One region of the Arthrobacter rhombi genome, then DNA from elsewhere that is predicted to be linked to it. Evidence: predicted binding sites of a transcription regulator. Region 1 holds the regulator's gene; the other holds the start of a gene.
The links. Region 1 encodes Rex, which represses fermentation and respiration genes when NADH is low (regulators of the CRP and FNR family bind a similar motif). Its sites were predicted from a motif close to CTTGTGAANNNNTTCACAAG; they were not measured.
Positions count from the first base shown of each region.

Region 1 (7,331 bases):
AACTACGTGGCCGGCGCCAACATCGCCGCGTTCACCAAGGTCGCCGACGCGATGCTCGCCCTGGGCGTCATCTAGGCATCACCGCCACAGACGGCACCACGATCGAGGGCCACTCCGCCGACGCTGCGGGGTGGCCCTCGATGTCTGCCAGAGTAGGGACATGGAGAATCCAGAACCACTATCGGGCCACCGGATCGATCCCGCAGCGGTGGACCAGGACGACATCGACGCCTACCGCACGCTGGCCGGGGACATCGCCTCGGGCACCGCAGTGGTCGCCACCCGCCATCACGGCCGGGACATCGCGGCGACGGTGACCGGATTCCTCGACGTCTCCTACGACCCGCCGACCATGCTCGTGAGCCTGTATGCCGACGGGCGCATCGCCGAGGCGGTCGAGGCAGCCGGCACCTGGACCCTGTCGCTGCTCTCCGGAGAACACGAGGGCACGGCCAACTGGCTCGCCAGCCCCGGGAACCCCGTCTACGGGCTGCTCCAGCAGATTCCGTTCAGCCGATCCCCGGCCTCCGGCGCTGCCGTCATCGACGGGGCCATCGCCTGGTTCGACCTGGGGACGACGGCGGTGCACCGGGTGGCTACGCATCTGGTCGTGGCCGGCGAGGTCCTGGCGATGGGCAGCGGTGACGACGCCCGGGCCGCCAATGACCCCCTGGTGCACTTCTCCCGGGAATACCGCCACCTGCGGTAGCCGCAGACTGCCCCGCCGCCGTCGTGCCGCGTCATATTCGCCACCGGGCGTGCGGCCGCGTCCGGGGCAGCGTTAGGGTGGGGGCATGACAACCCGTTGGTATGCGTATTTTGTGTCGGCTCTGGAGGAGCCTGCGACACGCTGATTGCGCATACCCACCTCCAGAGTCGACAGGGCCGGAACTCCAGTTCCCGGCCCTTTGCCATTGAAACGGCGGCCCTGGACGGTGTGGTCACACCCCGGTAGACCACTCGGGGCCGCAGTGGAAGGGCACGACGCCACCACCGAAAGGCCCCCCAGATGACCACCACCGGCCACGAAACCTCCATCGCCCCGAACACCGACGAACGCATTGTCGGGTACTCGCCGCTGCCCACGCCCGCCGAGCTGGGCGCCGACCTTCCCGCGGGCCCGCAGGCCCAATACACCGTGGCCCGGGCGCGGGAGGAAATCCGCGCCGTCCTGGACGGGCTGGATGAACGCCTGCTGGTCATCGTCGGCCCCTGTTCCATCCACGATCCGGTGACCGGATTGGAATACGCCCGCTCCCTGGCGCGCGTCGCCGCCCGCCATCGCGGCGAGCTGCTGGTGGTGATGCGCACCTACTTCGAGAAGCCGCGGACCACGCTGGGCTGGAAGGGCCTGGTCAACGACCCGGGCCTGGACGGCAGCCACGACATGGACACCGGCCTGCGCACCGCCCGTCGCTTCCTGCTCGACGTCACCGCCCTGGGATTGCCCACGGCCACCGAATTCCTCGAACCGGTCACCCCGCAGTACCTGGGCGACCTGGTGTCCTGGGGAGCCATCGGCGCCCGGACCGCCGAAAGCCAGATCCACCGCCAGTTGGTCTCGGGGTTGTCGATGCCCGTCGGGTTCAAGAACGGGACCGATGGTGGCCTGCAGGTTGCCCTCGACGCCTGCGCCGCGGCGGCCTCCGGGCAGGCGTTCCTGGGCATGGATCCCGAAGGGCGGGCCAGCATGGTGCGGACCGACGGCAATCCGGACGTGCACCTGGTGCTGCGGGGCGGGGCCACCGGGCCGAACTACTCCGACGCGGATATCGCCGCTTCCGCCGATGCTGCAGCTGCTTCCGGCGTGAACCCGCACCTCGTCGTGGACGCGAGCCATGCCAATTCCGGCAAGTCGCACGAGCGCCAGGCAGTGGTCCTCGACGAGCTGGCCGCCAGCATTGCCGCGGGGCAGGACCGGCTGGTCGGGGTCATGGCCGAGAGCTTCCTGGTACCCGGCGCCCAGAAGATCGTGCCGGGGGCCGCGCTGGTGCCCGGGCAGTCGGTGACCGACGCGTGCATGGGGTGGGAAGCAACGGAGACGGCACTGGACCACCTGGCCGAAGCGGTCCGGACCCGCATGGAGTCACGATGACGGGTGATTGACGGCAAGAGTTTCACAATCGTCCCACCAGCCACTAGGGTGGGTGCTAGACGGTATTGCGCGCGATTCGATCCGCGTGGTACCTCGCTGGGGTATTCCTTTCAGCCAGTTCAGGAGAAATTGTCGATGGCCGACGCTAAGAACTTTTCGAACTCGCGCTTCATGACGGTGGCCGAGGTCGCCGATATGATGCGTGTCTCGAAAATGACCGTGTACCGTTTGGTGCACGCCGGCGATCTTCCGGCAGTGCGTTTCGGCCGCTCCTACCGGGTGCCGGAAACGGCAGTCGAGGACTACCTGAAAACCGCCCGCGTGGACGGGGCATCGGAGACCGCGTGAGAACGTGGTCTGCGCCGGCCCCTCGGGCAAGGTAACCTGTTAAGGAACATTTAACGTCCGCGATGGTTGCTGCCTGCTCCCCGCGTGGCCGTCAGCAGTAATCAATCACCAGTCTGTGAGGAACCAAATGGGCTCAGTTATCAAGAAGCGCCGCAAGCGGATGGCCAAGAAGAAGCACCGCAAACTGCTTCGCAAGACGCGTCACCAGCGTCGTAACAAGAAGTAGCCACGCTGCGGGACAAGCTCCCGCGTGATGGCGAACAACGGCGGGATCACCTTCGGGTGGTCCCGCCGTCGTCATGCCCGGATGGGGAGTGGCCGCGATGGGGCGGGAGGCTTCAGCCGTGGAAGCGCCGTTTCATCATTTTCAGGCCCCGCCACAGCCCGTACACCGCACCCGAGTAGGTGGCCGTCCGCAGCCCGATGGTCGCGGCCCGGCGTCCGCGCCGGAAATCGTAGACCGGCCAATGGTGGTCCAACGCATGGCGGCGCAGCTTGGCGTCCGGATTGATCGCCACGGGATGCCCGACGGCCGTCAACAAGGGGACGTCGTTGTAGGAATCGCTATAGGCCCAGCTGGCGGACAGGTCCAGACCCTCCCGCAGGGCCAGGTCCCTCACCGCAGCTGCCTTGGCCGGACCATGCAGGATCTCGCCCACGAGGCGGCCGGTGTAGACGCCTTCCTGCTGGTCAACGACCGTCCCCAGCGCCCCCGTCAGGCCGAGTTTTGCGGCAATCACGTCGGCGACCTCCAAGGGGGTCGCGGTGACCAGCCAGACGGGTCGGCCGGCATCAAGATGTGCCTGGGCCAGGGCCCGCGTCCCGGGCCAAATGCGACTGGCGATGAACTCGTCATAGATCTCATCGCCCAATGCCGACATGTCATCGACGAGGATGCCCGCGGCCAGCGCCAATGCCTGGTCCCTGACGCGGTGGACCGAAGCGAGGTTTTCCCCGCGCCACAGGAAGCTGGCCTGCTGGGCGCCGATCCACAGCGCATGGCGCATGCTGAAGGCGCCCCGGCTATACATCTTGCGGGCGACGGCAAACAGGCTGGCGCCACGCATCATCGTGTTGTCCACGTCGAAGAATGCCCCGGCCTGGCCCGTCGGACGCTGCGTGTCCAGCGTGACGGTTGCTCGCGGCTGCTCTGGCATCCGTCCAGTCTATCCATAAGCAGTGAGGCCACCGGGGAGATGGTGCACCCGACCGTTCCGGGGCCAGCAGGGCTTCGGGCCGCTGGCTGGAGACGCTCGCGCCGGGAAGGGCCAACGGCCCACAGGGGGTCATGAACGGGGAGGAACCCTGGCCGGGCGGTAGGTTTGATGCATGGAATCCTCGGAACGTGAACCACGGGTGCGGCTGTTGACCAAGTCCGGCTGCCACCTCTGTGCCGCGGCCCGCGAAACCGTCGAATCCGTCACCCGGAAGCATGGGGTGGAGTGGGACGAGGTCCTCATCGACCAGGACCCGGAACTCCTCCGGCAATTCGGCGAGGAGGTCCCCGTGCTCCTGGTTGATGGACTGCAACGGGACTTCTGGGTTATCGATCCGCTGCGGCTCGAGAAACTGATCGGCGCATGAAACCTGAAGGGAAGCTGCTCCCCGAAGCGACGCTGGGCCGCATGACGCTGTACCTCCGCGCGCTGGAAGCCCTGCGCGCAGCGGGACGGGCGACGGTCTCCTCGGAGGTCCTGTCCTCGGCAGCTGGCGTCAACCCTGCGATCCTGCGCAAGGATTTGTCGCTGTTGGGCACGTTCGGCACCCGCGGGGTGGGCTATCGGGTGGACGTGCTCGCCGGGCGCATCTCCACGACGCTGGGCCTCGAGCGGGAGTGGCGCGTGGCCATCCTCGGCGCCGGCAACCTGGGGCGCGCCCTGGCCGGGTACTCCGGTTTCCAGGACGGGGGTTTCAGCGTGGGGGCCATATTCGACGTTGCGGATGCGGCAGTCGGACGACGGCTCGGGGGGCTCACGGTCCGCCACGTGGATGAACTTGCCGACGCCGTCGGTGGGCTGGGGATCAACATGGCAGTCCTCGCCGTCCCGGGGCCCGCAGCCCAGGAACTCTGCACCCGAGTGGTTTCCGCCGGGATCACGAACATCCTCAGTTTCGCCCCGGTGGTATTGCAGGTTCCCGACGGTGTCCGCGTTCGGAAGGTCGACATGGCCCGTGAACTGCAGATCCTTGCCTACCATGCAGCCTTCGGCGCCGACCGGGACGACGACTGAGACGACCCGGCCGGACGCCCCGTGCTACTGGCGGAAACCGCCATGCTTGTGCAGGGCCACCGCACCGATGTACTCCGACGACGGCCGAAGCCAAGCGCAGACGATACCGGCAATCCCCAGCGCGATGGCAAGGAAGGCCAACAGGTCGAACTGGGACAGGAGCCCCGCGAGGGAGATGACCGCCAGGATCGTCCCGGTAATGCGTGCCCCGTTGCTGCCCTTGCGGATGAAGGTGGCGATCAAGGCGTAGATGCCGGCGCCGATCAGCATGATGAACAGGACAGCGATCTTCATCGGGCCGATGATCGAGGCCATATCGAGCCCGGCGTCCTTGAGATCCTGGTTCATGGAGGGATCCTGGGTGGCCATGGCCTGGTTGACGGCATCCATGATGACGGCGTCCGGCACGAAGACCAGGATCAGACCTTGGACGAGCGTCATGAACCCGGCTGCCATGATCAGCCAGAACGCAGCATTGATCTGCGCGGGCCGCGCAGGTTTTCCGCCGGGGGCGCTGCCGTAGCCTGGCTGTCCGCCAGCAGCCTGTTGGGGGTAGCCGTAGTGCTGCTGGTTCGGGTAGGACTGCCCCAGTGGGGGAAGGTTTGCCTGACCCGGCTGTCCATACCCCGGAGCGTTCCCCTGGTTCGGCTGGCCATACTGGCCGTATGCGGGTTGCCCGGGGGAGCCCTGGCCGGAAGCTGCCGCGTCGTCAGGGGGGATCCGCTGGCCGAACTTCGGAGGTTCCGGTACTGCCGGGGTTCCCTCGCCCGGTTGCTGACCGGGGTCGTGGGCGGGGTCCCGCGGATTGGTGTTGTTCATGATCTGTCCTCCGATGGTCTGACGGCTGTTCTGCTTGCCTCCCACAGTAATGCGCCACCCCCGGGCCGGCGCATCATCAAGAAGGCTGAATTCGCGTCGTCCGTGCGGCGCCGGTGAGCGGTATCACCGACGGGTTTTAGGCGTGGAAGCAAAGGTTTGAGAGACTGGATGCATGCCTGTTGCCACCGTCCACCTACTCCGCCATGGAGAGGTCTACAACCCGGACCGGGTGCTCTATGGCAGACTTCCAGGATTCCATTTATCGGAACTGGGTCATGCCATGGCCGATCGTGCCGCCGGGTACTTCGCCGACCAGCGCAAAGCCGGTGCCAAGATCGTCCATCTGGCGGCGTCGCCGCTGGTCCGTGCCCAGGAAACCGCCCGTCCAACCTCCGAGGCCCTGGGCCTGGAGATCGGGACCGATGATCGGATCATGGAGGCAGAAAACCACTTCGAGGGGCTATCCGGCGTCAAGGGCCATCTGGCCCAGCCGCGCCATTGGCCATACCTCATCAATCCAATGCGTCCGTCCTGGGGGGAGCCCTACCAGGCCCAGGTCGAGCGCATGATGGCCGCGGTGAAGGATCACCGCGACCGGGCCGTTGCACTCGGCGGCCCCGGAGCCCAAGCCGTGCTGGTGAGTCACCAGTTGCCCATTTGGGTCACGCGCCTGGCCGCCGAAAACAAGCACCTATGGCATGATCCCCGACGGCGGCAATGCACGCTTGCGTCGATCACCAGCCTGGATTTTGAGGGGGAGCGGCTCGTCGCCGTTCGTTACACCGAACCCTGCGCTGACCTTTTGGCCAACGCGGCAAACATCCCCGGAGCCTAGCAACATGCCGTCCCACCCCGTTTCACCCCTGCCCGAACGCCGTCAGGTGTTGCGTGCTGCCGCCCTGTTCGCCGCGGTCATCCCGTTGGCGGCGTGCTCGAAAGCCGACGACCCGTTGGCAGAGCAGGCCAGGGCAGGTAATGGAAAGAACTACATTGCCGGCGACGGATCGGTCCAGGAATATGCTGCCGATTCCCGCGGCAAATCCCTCGAGCTGAGCGGCACCACCTACGAGGGCAAGCAAATCGGCAGCGGGCAGCTCCAGGGCCAGGTGACCGTGTTGAACTTCTGGTACGCCGCGTGCGCCCCCTGCCGTCTGGAAGCCCCGCATCTGGCGAAGCTGAGCAAGGGCTTCGCCAAGAAGGGCGTGCAGTTCTACGGGGTGAACGTGCGCGACGGGAAGGCGACCGCCACGGCGTTCGAGCGCACCTTCAAGATCCCCTACCCCTCGATGCCGGACGCCGATGGTTCCATCCTGCTCTCCATGACGGAGTACGTGCCACCGCAGGCGGTGCCGACCACCCTGGTGTTGGACCGGCAGGGCCGGGTTGCGGCCCGACTTCTCGGCGAGGCCGATGAATCAACGTTGAAGGCCTTGATTTCCGACCTGGTCGCAGAGCCAGCATGATCGCCGGGCTTGCCGCTGGCTTGCCGGCCCTGAGCGCCCAGGTCAATCCGTTCGCCGAAGCCGTCCAGGACGGGTCGCTGCTGCTGTCGATTCCGGTGGCCGTCCTCGCCGGCCTGGTTTCCTTCCTGTCGCCCTGCGTGCTGCCCCTGGTTCCGGGATTCCTCGGGTATGTGACGGGCCTGACCGGTGCTGACCTGGCCGAGCAGAAGCGCGGACGCATGGTCGCCGGCATCGGGCTCTTTGTCCTGGGGTTCAGTGTGGTCTTCATGCTGGTGGGCGTCGTCTTCACCAAGATCTCGGTCTGGCTGATCCACGGGGGCGATTGGGTCACCCAGGCGCTGGGCCTGGTGGTCATCGTCATGGGCATCGTGTTCA
Region 1 covers NZ_BAAAIV010000004.1:332,624-339,954, reverse strand. The annotation lists gene gdhA (NADP-specific glutamate dehydrogenase) at 1-75, shown strand, start outside; gene ABD088_RS04095 (flavin reductase family protein) at 161-709, shown strand; gene ABD088_RS04090 (3-deoxy-7-phosphoheptulonate synthase) at 1,010-2,095, shown strand; gene ABD088_RS04085 (helix-turn-helix domain-containing protein) at 2,231-2,443, shown strand; gene ABD088_RS04080 (30S ribosomal protein bS22) at 2,571-2,669, shown strand; gene ABD088_RS04075 (HAD family hydrolase) at 2,782-3,600, opposite strand; gene ABD088_RS04070 (glutaredoxin family protein) at 3,773-4,027, shown strand; gene ABD088_RS04065 (redox-sensing transcriptional repressor Rex) at 4,024-4,674, shown strand; gene ABD088_RS04060 (hypothetical protein) at 4,699-5,493, opposite strand; gene ABD088_RS04055 (histidine phosphatase family protein) at 5,666-6,328, shown strand; gene ABD088_RS04050 (TlpA family protein disulfide reductase) at 6,333-6,956, shown strand; gene ABD088_RS04045 (cytochrome c biogenesis CcdA family protein) at 6,953-7,331, shown strand, end outside.

Region 2 (7,331 bases), on a different contig from region 1:
GCCGGTTCAACCTCTCGGGGACCCGCTACCGCACCGATTTCACCCCACTGCAGGACGGCTGCGACTGCTACACCTGCACGCACTACACCCGCGCCTACATCCACCACCTGTTCAAGGCCAAGGAGCTGGTCAGCCACACGCTGATCTCCATCCATAACGAACGGTTCGTGGTGTCGTTGGTGGACCGGGCACGCGAGGCCATCGAGACCGGCACCTTCGCCGACCTGAAGGCCTCCACACTGGCCGCCTACTACGCCGGCAAGCCGGACCCGCAGGGGCTCTAGGGCGCTTCGGAACGGTAGGTCCCGGCGAACCAGCCGCCCACCCCGACGCCGGCGGCGACCGCCAGCAGCACCACCGGAATGGGCGCCAGCAGCAGGGCCACCCCCAGGGGTACCAACGCGATCAGCACCAGTTCCATGCCGTGCACCGCATGACGGATCACCGGTCCGCCGCCCTTGCCGAGGACCTGGCGCTGCAGCACCGATTCCCAATCCAGTTCGGGGCGGTAGGCCATGCGCATCGATCCCCCGGCCAGCCCGATACCGCACAACGCACCGATGGCGACCAGCAGCGCCGCGTCTCCGGGTGCCTCCGGGCCGGCAGTGGCCCAGCCCAGCAGGGCCCCGGCCAACGCGCCCCACAGGACCAGGACCAGGCCCGGCAGCAGGCCATGCGCCCGTCGCGCCGCGCCGGAGTCCAGGGGAAGCAGGGCGTCCAGCCCCGGCACACGTGCCGCTTCGGAAGCGGCGGCTCCCGCCGCCTGGGCGGCCAGGATCCCCGAGAGTGCAGTCGCCACGCAGAGCACGACGGCGGAGCCGCCTCCGTGCGCAGTCACCGTCCCGGCCAGCAGGGCCAGGCTGGCCAGCAACCGGGCCCAGACGGTGCCGGTACGCAGCAGCACCAGCGCTTCGGCCCGCAACAGGGCCGCCACCGGCGACCCGCCGAAGCGTGCCGGCAGCAGCCGCGCCCAGGCATCCCGGACATGGGAGCTCCGGCGCGGCCCCCGGGAGAAGGATCGGGCCAGCGACCTGACGTCCAGCAGTGCCACCGAGTCCACCGCCTGGCCGCTGATGCCGCCGGCGTCGAGCAAGTCCGAGGTGCGGATCCGGTCCAGGCGCGGGCACACCAGCAGCCATCCAACGACGACGGCCACCGCCAGGATCCCCGGTGCCAGCCAGCCGCCTGCGGCCGGCCAGGCGGACGGAAGCGCGGACCAGAGCCCGGCAAACGGCGAGTTCGTGGCACCGGTCGCCCGGGAAACGGCGTCGATGGCATAGGCCAGTACCAGCAGCACCCCGGCCACCGTGAGCGTCCGGGCAAAGCCACGGCGGATCCTGGCGGTCTGGGCCCCGGCGGCCATCAGGGCGAGCACCACGAATTCCAGCCCCAACGTCGCGCACCCGGCGACGAGTTCGGCCAGCGGAGGTCCCGTATATCCGAACGGGCCGGCGGTGCCGGCGGAGAGCCCCAGGGGTAGCCAGGCAGCGGCACCACCGGCGAAGACCCAGGCGAGGCGGGTGCGCAGCCGCCGCGACAACATCGGCCCCCGGTCCACGGGCAGGGACAGCCACCAGAGCCCCTGCGCCCGGTCCACCGCGACGGGGCCCAGGCTCGTCAACAGCCCGGCAACACCCAGTAAGGCGATCGCCAGCAATGCCGAGACGGCGTCGTTGGCCGGCACCACCGCAACACCGTCCCGGACGATTCCTGCCGCGGCGGAATCACGCAGCCCCTGGGCCAGGAACTGGACCAGCCCGAGAACGTAGGCCATCAGGACGACGGCCCCGAGTACCCCGATGTAGATGTCGTTCCACCGTTCGAAACGCTCGGTACGCCGACGTTCCCGGTCCAGTCGCCGCGTGACGGTTGCCGGATTAAAATCCGTCGGTGGCCCGGCAGGAACCCAGGCCGGCAGCGCGGGCTGCCCACTGGGCGCACCGGGCCAGACACTCATGGGCCGCCGATCGCCGCGGCGCCCTCGGCGGCGCTGGCAAAGCGCAGCCCGTCCCCGACGATCAGGCACCGGTCCACCACCGTGGTGAGCAGCACGGCGTCATGGGTCACGAGCAGGACAGCCCCACCGTTGTCGATGCGTGCACGCAGGCGTACCGCAAGCTGGGCCCTCATCGGCGGGTCCAATCGTTGTTCCGGTTCATCGAGGACCAGGAGTTCGGCTGGCCGGATCAAGCCGGCAGCCAGCAGCAGGCGGCGGCGCTGGCCGGAGGACAGTGCGCCCGGCAGGGCGTTGCGTGCCGCGGTCAGTTCGAAGAATTCCAGTTCCCGGTCGACGGCTTCCTGCCCGTCGGGCACGCCGTGTCCGGAGACGATTAGTTGCAGGTGCTCCTCGACGGTCAGCGAGTCGAAGAAGGCGTCCTCGTCGAAGACCGCGGAAACCAGCCGGCGGTGGACGTGGGAGGTGTCGTCAGCGAAGACGCCCAGGACGGCAGCCCGGCCCGAGACCGGCGGCTGGCGCCCGATCAGGGTGCGCAACAGCGTGGATTTACCGGCGGCGTTGAGCCCGACGATCCCCAGCGCGTCGCCCCGGTCGAAGACCAGGTCCAACGGACCGCACACCTCGAAGTCCCCGTATCCGGCGACCAGGCCGCGTGCGGTCAACAACGGTGCGTCCTGCGGATCCATGGGTTCCACCCTAGCGGTGCCTGATCAGCCGTTGGCCACGCCGTAGGTGGGTTCACGGCGCTTGAACCAGCGGATGACCCGGGTGGTGATCGGCACGAACAGGAATTCGACGCCCGTCTTGTAGATGAAGCCCACCAGGACGTAGTTCACGAATTCGGGCACCGTCGAAATCCCGATGACGGTAGCGGCGATCGAGCAGAAGATCAGGGTGTCGGCGAATTCGCCCACGCCTGTTGAGCCCATGAGCCGTCCCACAAGGCCCTTCTCCCCCAACCGGTCCTTCATGCGTACCAGCACATAGGAGTTCAGCGTCTGTCCCACCAGGAAGCCGCACAGCGAGGCAGCGACGATCTGCCATACCGGGCCCAGTGTCTGTTCCAGGGCTGCCTGGCCCGTGTACCAGTCGGCGGCGGGCAACGTGATGATGACCCAGAAGCAGAAGGAGGCGAAGGCGGCCAGCAGGAACGTGATGATGATCGACCGGCGGGCTGCCTTGAACCCATAGACCTCGCTGACCACGTCACCGAGGATGTAGGCCAAGGGGAACAGGAAGAACCCGCCATCGGTGATGATGGGGCCAAACGTGACGCCCTTGGTGGCCCCGATGTTGGAGAGGATGACCACCACGGCCATCAGGGCCAGGACGGCCGAGAAGTAGGGGCTGCCGGCGGAGGCGTAGGCCGCCTGGCGGAGGCGCCGGTCCGCAGGTTTCGCGGGCAGGGTGTTGGTGGGGTCGCCGGAGGTGGCATGCATGAAGTTTTTTCCATTCTGGAAGTGGTTCGCCAGGCGTGGTTCCCGGGTTTCCCCGGTGTCGCCGCCCGCTGTATTAGCACTTGACGGTCCCATTCTCCCACGGAGTACGACGGCGGTGTCCGCGGCAGCCGCTCCGGTCCGGGAATGTCCACGCCGGAATGCGGATCAACTATTTGAACATGTTCAAAAGTGAATATACTGGTCAAAATCCTCTCCGTTACAAGGAATCCATGGAAACGAAGTCGGCAAAGTCCGCCGAAACACGGGCCCGCATCCAAAACGCCGCAGTCGAGCTCTTCGCGCGCAACGGGTATCGCGGCACCACGATGCGTGCCATCGCTGCCGAATCCGGGCTCTCCCTCGGTAACGCCTACTACTACTTTCCGTCCAAGGAAGACCTGGTCCGCGAGTTGGCCCGCGAGCTCGTCGACGCCCAGGTGCGTTCCGCCCGGCCGCGGCTTCGCTCGGGGAACAACCTGCGGGACAACATCCAGGCCGTACTCGACGCGGCGCTGGATGTACTGGCCCCGTTCCACGCTTGCGGGACCGTGCTGCTGCGCGCCGCCACAGGCGACGATGAGGCATCGGATATCTCGCGCGCGAAGGAATTCGCCCTGTGGCGCCATGCGGTCACGGCTTCGCTGCCCCAACCACCCGCCGCCATCCGCGATGACTTGCCTGAATTGCTCTGGCTTGTCCAGCGCGGCCTGGTGATCTTCTGGGCCTATGACCGCTCCCCCGGTGCCGAGCGCAGTCGGCGCCTGGCGGCCAACGCCGCCTCCTTGATGGCGCGGCTGGCGGTCCTCTCCCGGCTTCCCGTGGTCCGGCACATCGTCGACGACGTCATCGGCGTCGTGCGCACCGTGGAAAGCGAACCCGTCGAAAAGCGTCCTAAAATGGGATCATGACTTCCACGCAACAGCAGTCCTCCCCGGCCATCACCCTGACCATCGCCGGTTCCGAGGCCACCGGCGGGGCCGGTGCCCAAGCGGACCTGAAGACCTTCCAACAGCTCGGGGTCTTCGGCATCACGGCCCTGACGTGCATTGTCGCCTTCGACCCGAAGCAGAACTGGGACCACCGATTCACCCCCGTGGACACCCAGGTCATTGCCGACCAGCTCGAGGCCATCCAGTCCTGCTACGCCGGCCAGCTCGATACCGTGAAGCTGGGCATGATGGGCAGCCCGGCAACGATCGACACGGTTGCTACTGCGCTGCGCTCCCAGGGATGGAAGAACGTGGTCCTGGACCCCGTGCTCATCTGCAAGGGGCAGGAGCCCGGACACGCGCTGGACACCGACCAGGCACTGAAGTCCACGTTGCTGCCACTGGCCACTTTCGTCACCCCGAACCACTTCGAGGCAGAGTCGCTCTCCGGCATCACCATTTCCACCGCCGAGGACCTCGAGCGCGCCGCACGCATCATCCATGAAGCCAGCGGCGCCGCGGTGCTCGCCAAGGGCGGAGTCCGACTCGCCGGATCCGAGGCAGTCGACGTGTTCCACGACGGAACCACCACCGAAATCCTCTCGGCGCCCAAGATCGGCGAGGTCGCCGTCTCCGGAGCCGGCTGCTCCCTGGCCGCGGCGATCACCGCGGAACTGGCCAAGGGCGCGACGGCACTGGAGGCCGCACGCACCGCCAAGGCCTTTGTCACAGCCGGCATCGAGCATCGTGTGGCATCGCACGCCCCCTTCGATGCACTCTGGCAGGGTGGCGCCAGCGCCTGATCTACGGACCACCCCCTCCAGTGGGAGCAACGCCAGCGCGGCGCTGCTCCCACTTTTTTTCTGTCCACGCGCAGCCCCAGTCCTCCCGGTCCGGTGAACTTTCGGAATGCTTCACTCTCGATCGGGTGATGTGACAGCAGGTCGACTGATGTTTGCAAAATGGACTCCGTCGACGTTTCGCCCCGCCTCTGCCGGGCGACGCTTTCGACAGAGTTCCGGCGCCCGGCGTTCGGCCCCAGCATCTGCCCGCCGCCACGACTGCCGCAGGCCGGATTTGACCGCCAATCGTTGTCAACTATTGGGCGTCCCACGCCCTGAAGAACTGTAAAGCAAGTCCTTGACTTGTGACTGCAGTCACTTAGGCTATGGCGTGGGGCGCACGGGGGTATTCGCCCCAACGGTGCCCCAAACCGCCCAATCGGTTACAAGGAGCATCATGAATCACTCGCACCGGCCCCGGCTTGCCCGGGCCGTCGTGGCGGCAGCCTCGGGAATCGTCCTGGCTGCCACCATGTCGGTCCCGGCCAACGCCTCGCCAAAAAATATCGACAGCACCCCCGGAAGCCAAGCCCAGGCATTCGGGGGTTCTGCGTTGAACAAGCAGGACATCAAGACCTTGCAGGACCTGAAGGTCTCCGGCCCCATGGTCAGCAAGAAGGGCGAGGTCACGGCCTACGTCCAGTTCAGCGGCGAGGGCGCCTTTGCGGCCACCCAAACCTCCAGCGTGGCCCGCGGCATGGCCAAGCCGGTCAAGAACAAGACCAAGGTCCAGCAGATCCGCAAGAACATCAAGGCCCAAGGCGCCTCGGCGGCGAAGGCCTCGAAGTCCGAGGTCGTCTACACCACGACAAACTCACTGCCGGGCGTGGCCCTGCGCGGCGATGCAGATGCCTTGCGGGCATTGTCGAAACGACCCGACGTCGTGAAGATCACGGCCGTCGTGCCGAAGTCCCCGACCAACAAGGGCTCCGTCGTCGACACGAAGGCGCTCGACGCGTGGACCGCGTTGGAGGAGACCGGCAAGGACGTCACCATCGCCGTCCTGGACACCGGCGTCGACTACACCCATGCAGACTTCGGCGGCCCGGGTACCGTCGCCGCCTACAAGAAGGCACAGGCCTCGGTAGCGTTGCCCGCGGCCAACACCGGTCTGATCGATCCGGCCAAGTTCATCGGCGGTTGGGACCTCGTCGGCGACGATTACAATGCCGACCCCACGGCCGACACCTACCAGCCGGTTCCCAAGCCGGACGCCAACCCGCTGGACTGCGCGTCCGCCGGGCACGGCACCCACGTCTCCGGCACCGCCGCCGGATACGGCGTGGACGCCGAGGGGAAGACCTTCTCCGGCGACTACAGCAAGCTCTCCGCCAAGGACGTCGCGGCCATGAAGATCGGCCCCGGCTCCGCTCCGGAGGCCCAGCTCGTGGGCATCCGCGTCTTCGGTTGCGAAGGCTCCTCGGACGTCGTGGGCCAGGCCCTCGACTACGTGCTGGACCCGAACAACGACGGCGACTTCAGTGACCGTGCCCAGATCGTGAACATGTCCTTGGGCTCGGACCACTCCCCCGTGGAAGATCCCGAGAACGACATCGTTGACGCACTGGCCGCCCAGGGCATCCTCTCCGTGGTGGCCTCCGGCAACGCCGGTGACGTCACCGATGTGGGAGGCTCCCCCGGCAACGCCCGGTCATCGCTGACCGTCGCGAACACCGTCGGTTCGAAGATCACCCTCGACGGCGCCAAGATCCTGGCTCCTGCCGATGTTGCGGGTTCCGCTTCCGGGCAGTACTCGGCGAACTTCGACTACGGTTCCGCCTCCGCAGAGCAGCTCACCGGGACCGTCGTGGTCCCTGACGCCTCGAACAAGTTCGGCTGCGACGCCTTCCCGTCCGGCACCGACTTCGCTGGCAAGTGGGTCTGGCTGCAGTGGGAAGAGAACGGCGCGTTCCCCTGTGGTTCGGGCCAGCGGTTCAATAACGTCGCCGCAGCCGGTGGCGCAGGCGTCGTCCTGGATTCGCCGCGCAACGTGTTCGACGCCGGGATCGCCGGCAACGCCACGATCCCGGGCATCCAGTTCAACAAGGACTTCTCCGAGAAGTTGCGCCCGGCCGCCGAGGCAGGCACCTTGAAGGTCCAGCTGGACCAGGCACTCATCGGCACGGCATCCGGTGAATCCGGCGCCCTGGATACGCTGAACTCC
Region 2 covers NZ_BAAAIV010000009.1:119,554-126,884, reverse strand. The annotation lists gene tgt (tRNA guanosine(34) transglycosylase Tgt) at 1-284, shown strand, start outside; gene ABD088_RS08080 (DUF6297 family protein) at 281-1,957, opposite strand; gene ABD088_RS08075 (ABC transporter ATP-binding protein) at 1,954-2,643, opposite strand; gene ABD088_RS08070 (queuosine precursor transporter) at 2,668-3,396, opposite strand; gene ABD088_RS08065 (TetR/AcrR family transcriptional regulator) at 3,627-4,304, shown strand; gene thiD (bifunctional hydroxymethylpyrimidine kinase/phosphomethylpyrimidine kinase) at 4,301-5,128, shown strand; gene ABD088_RS08055 (S8 family serine peptidase) at 5,565-7,331, shown strand, end outside.
Region 2: the regulator Rex is predicted to act here: its motif matches at 3,567-3,586, upstream of ABD088_RS08070 (queuosine precursor transporter).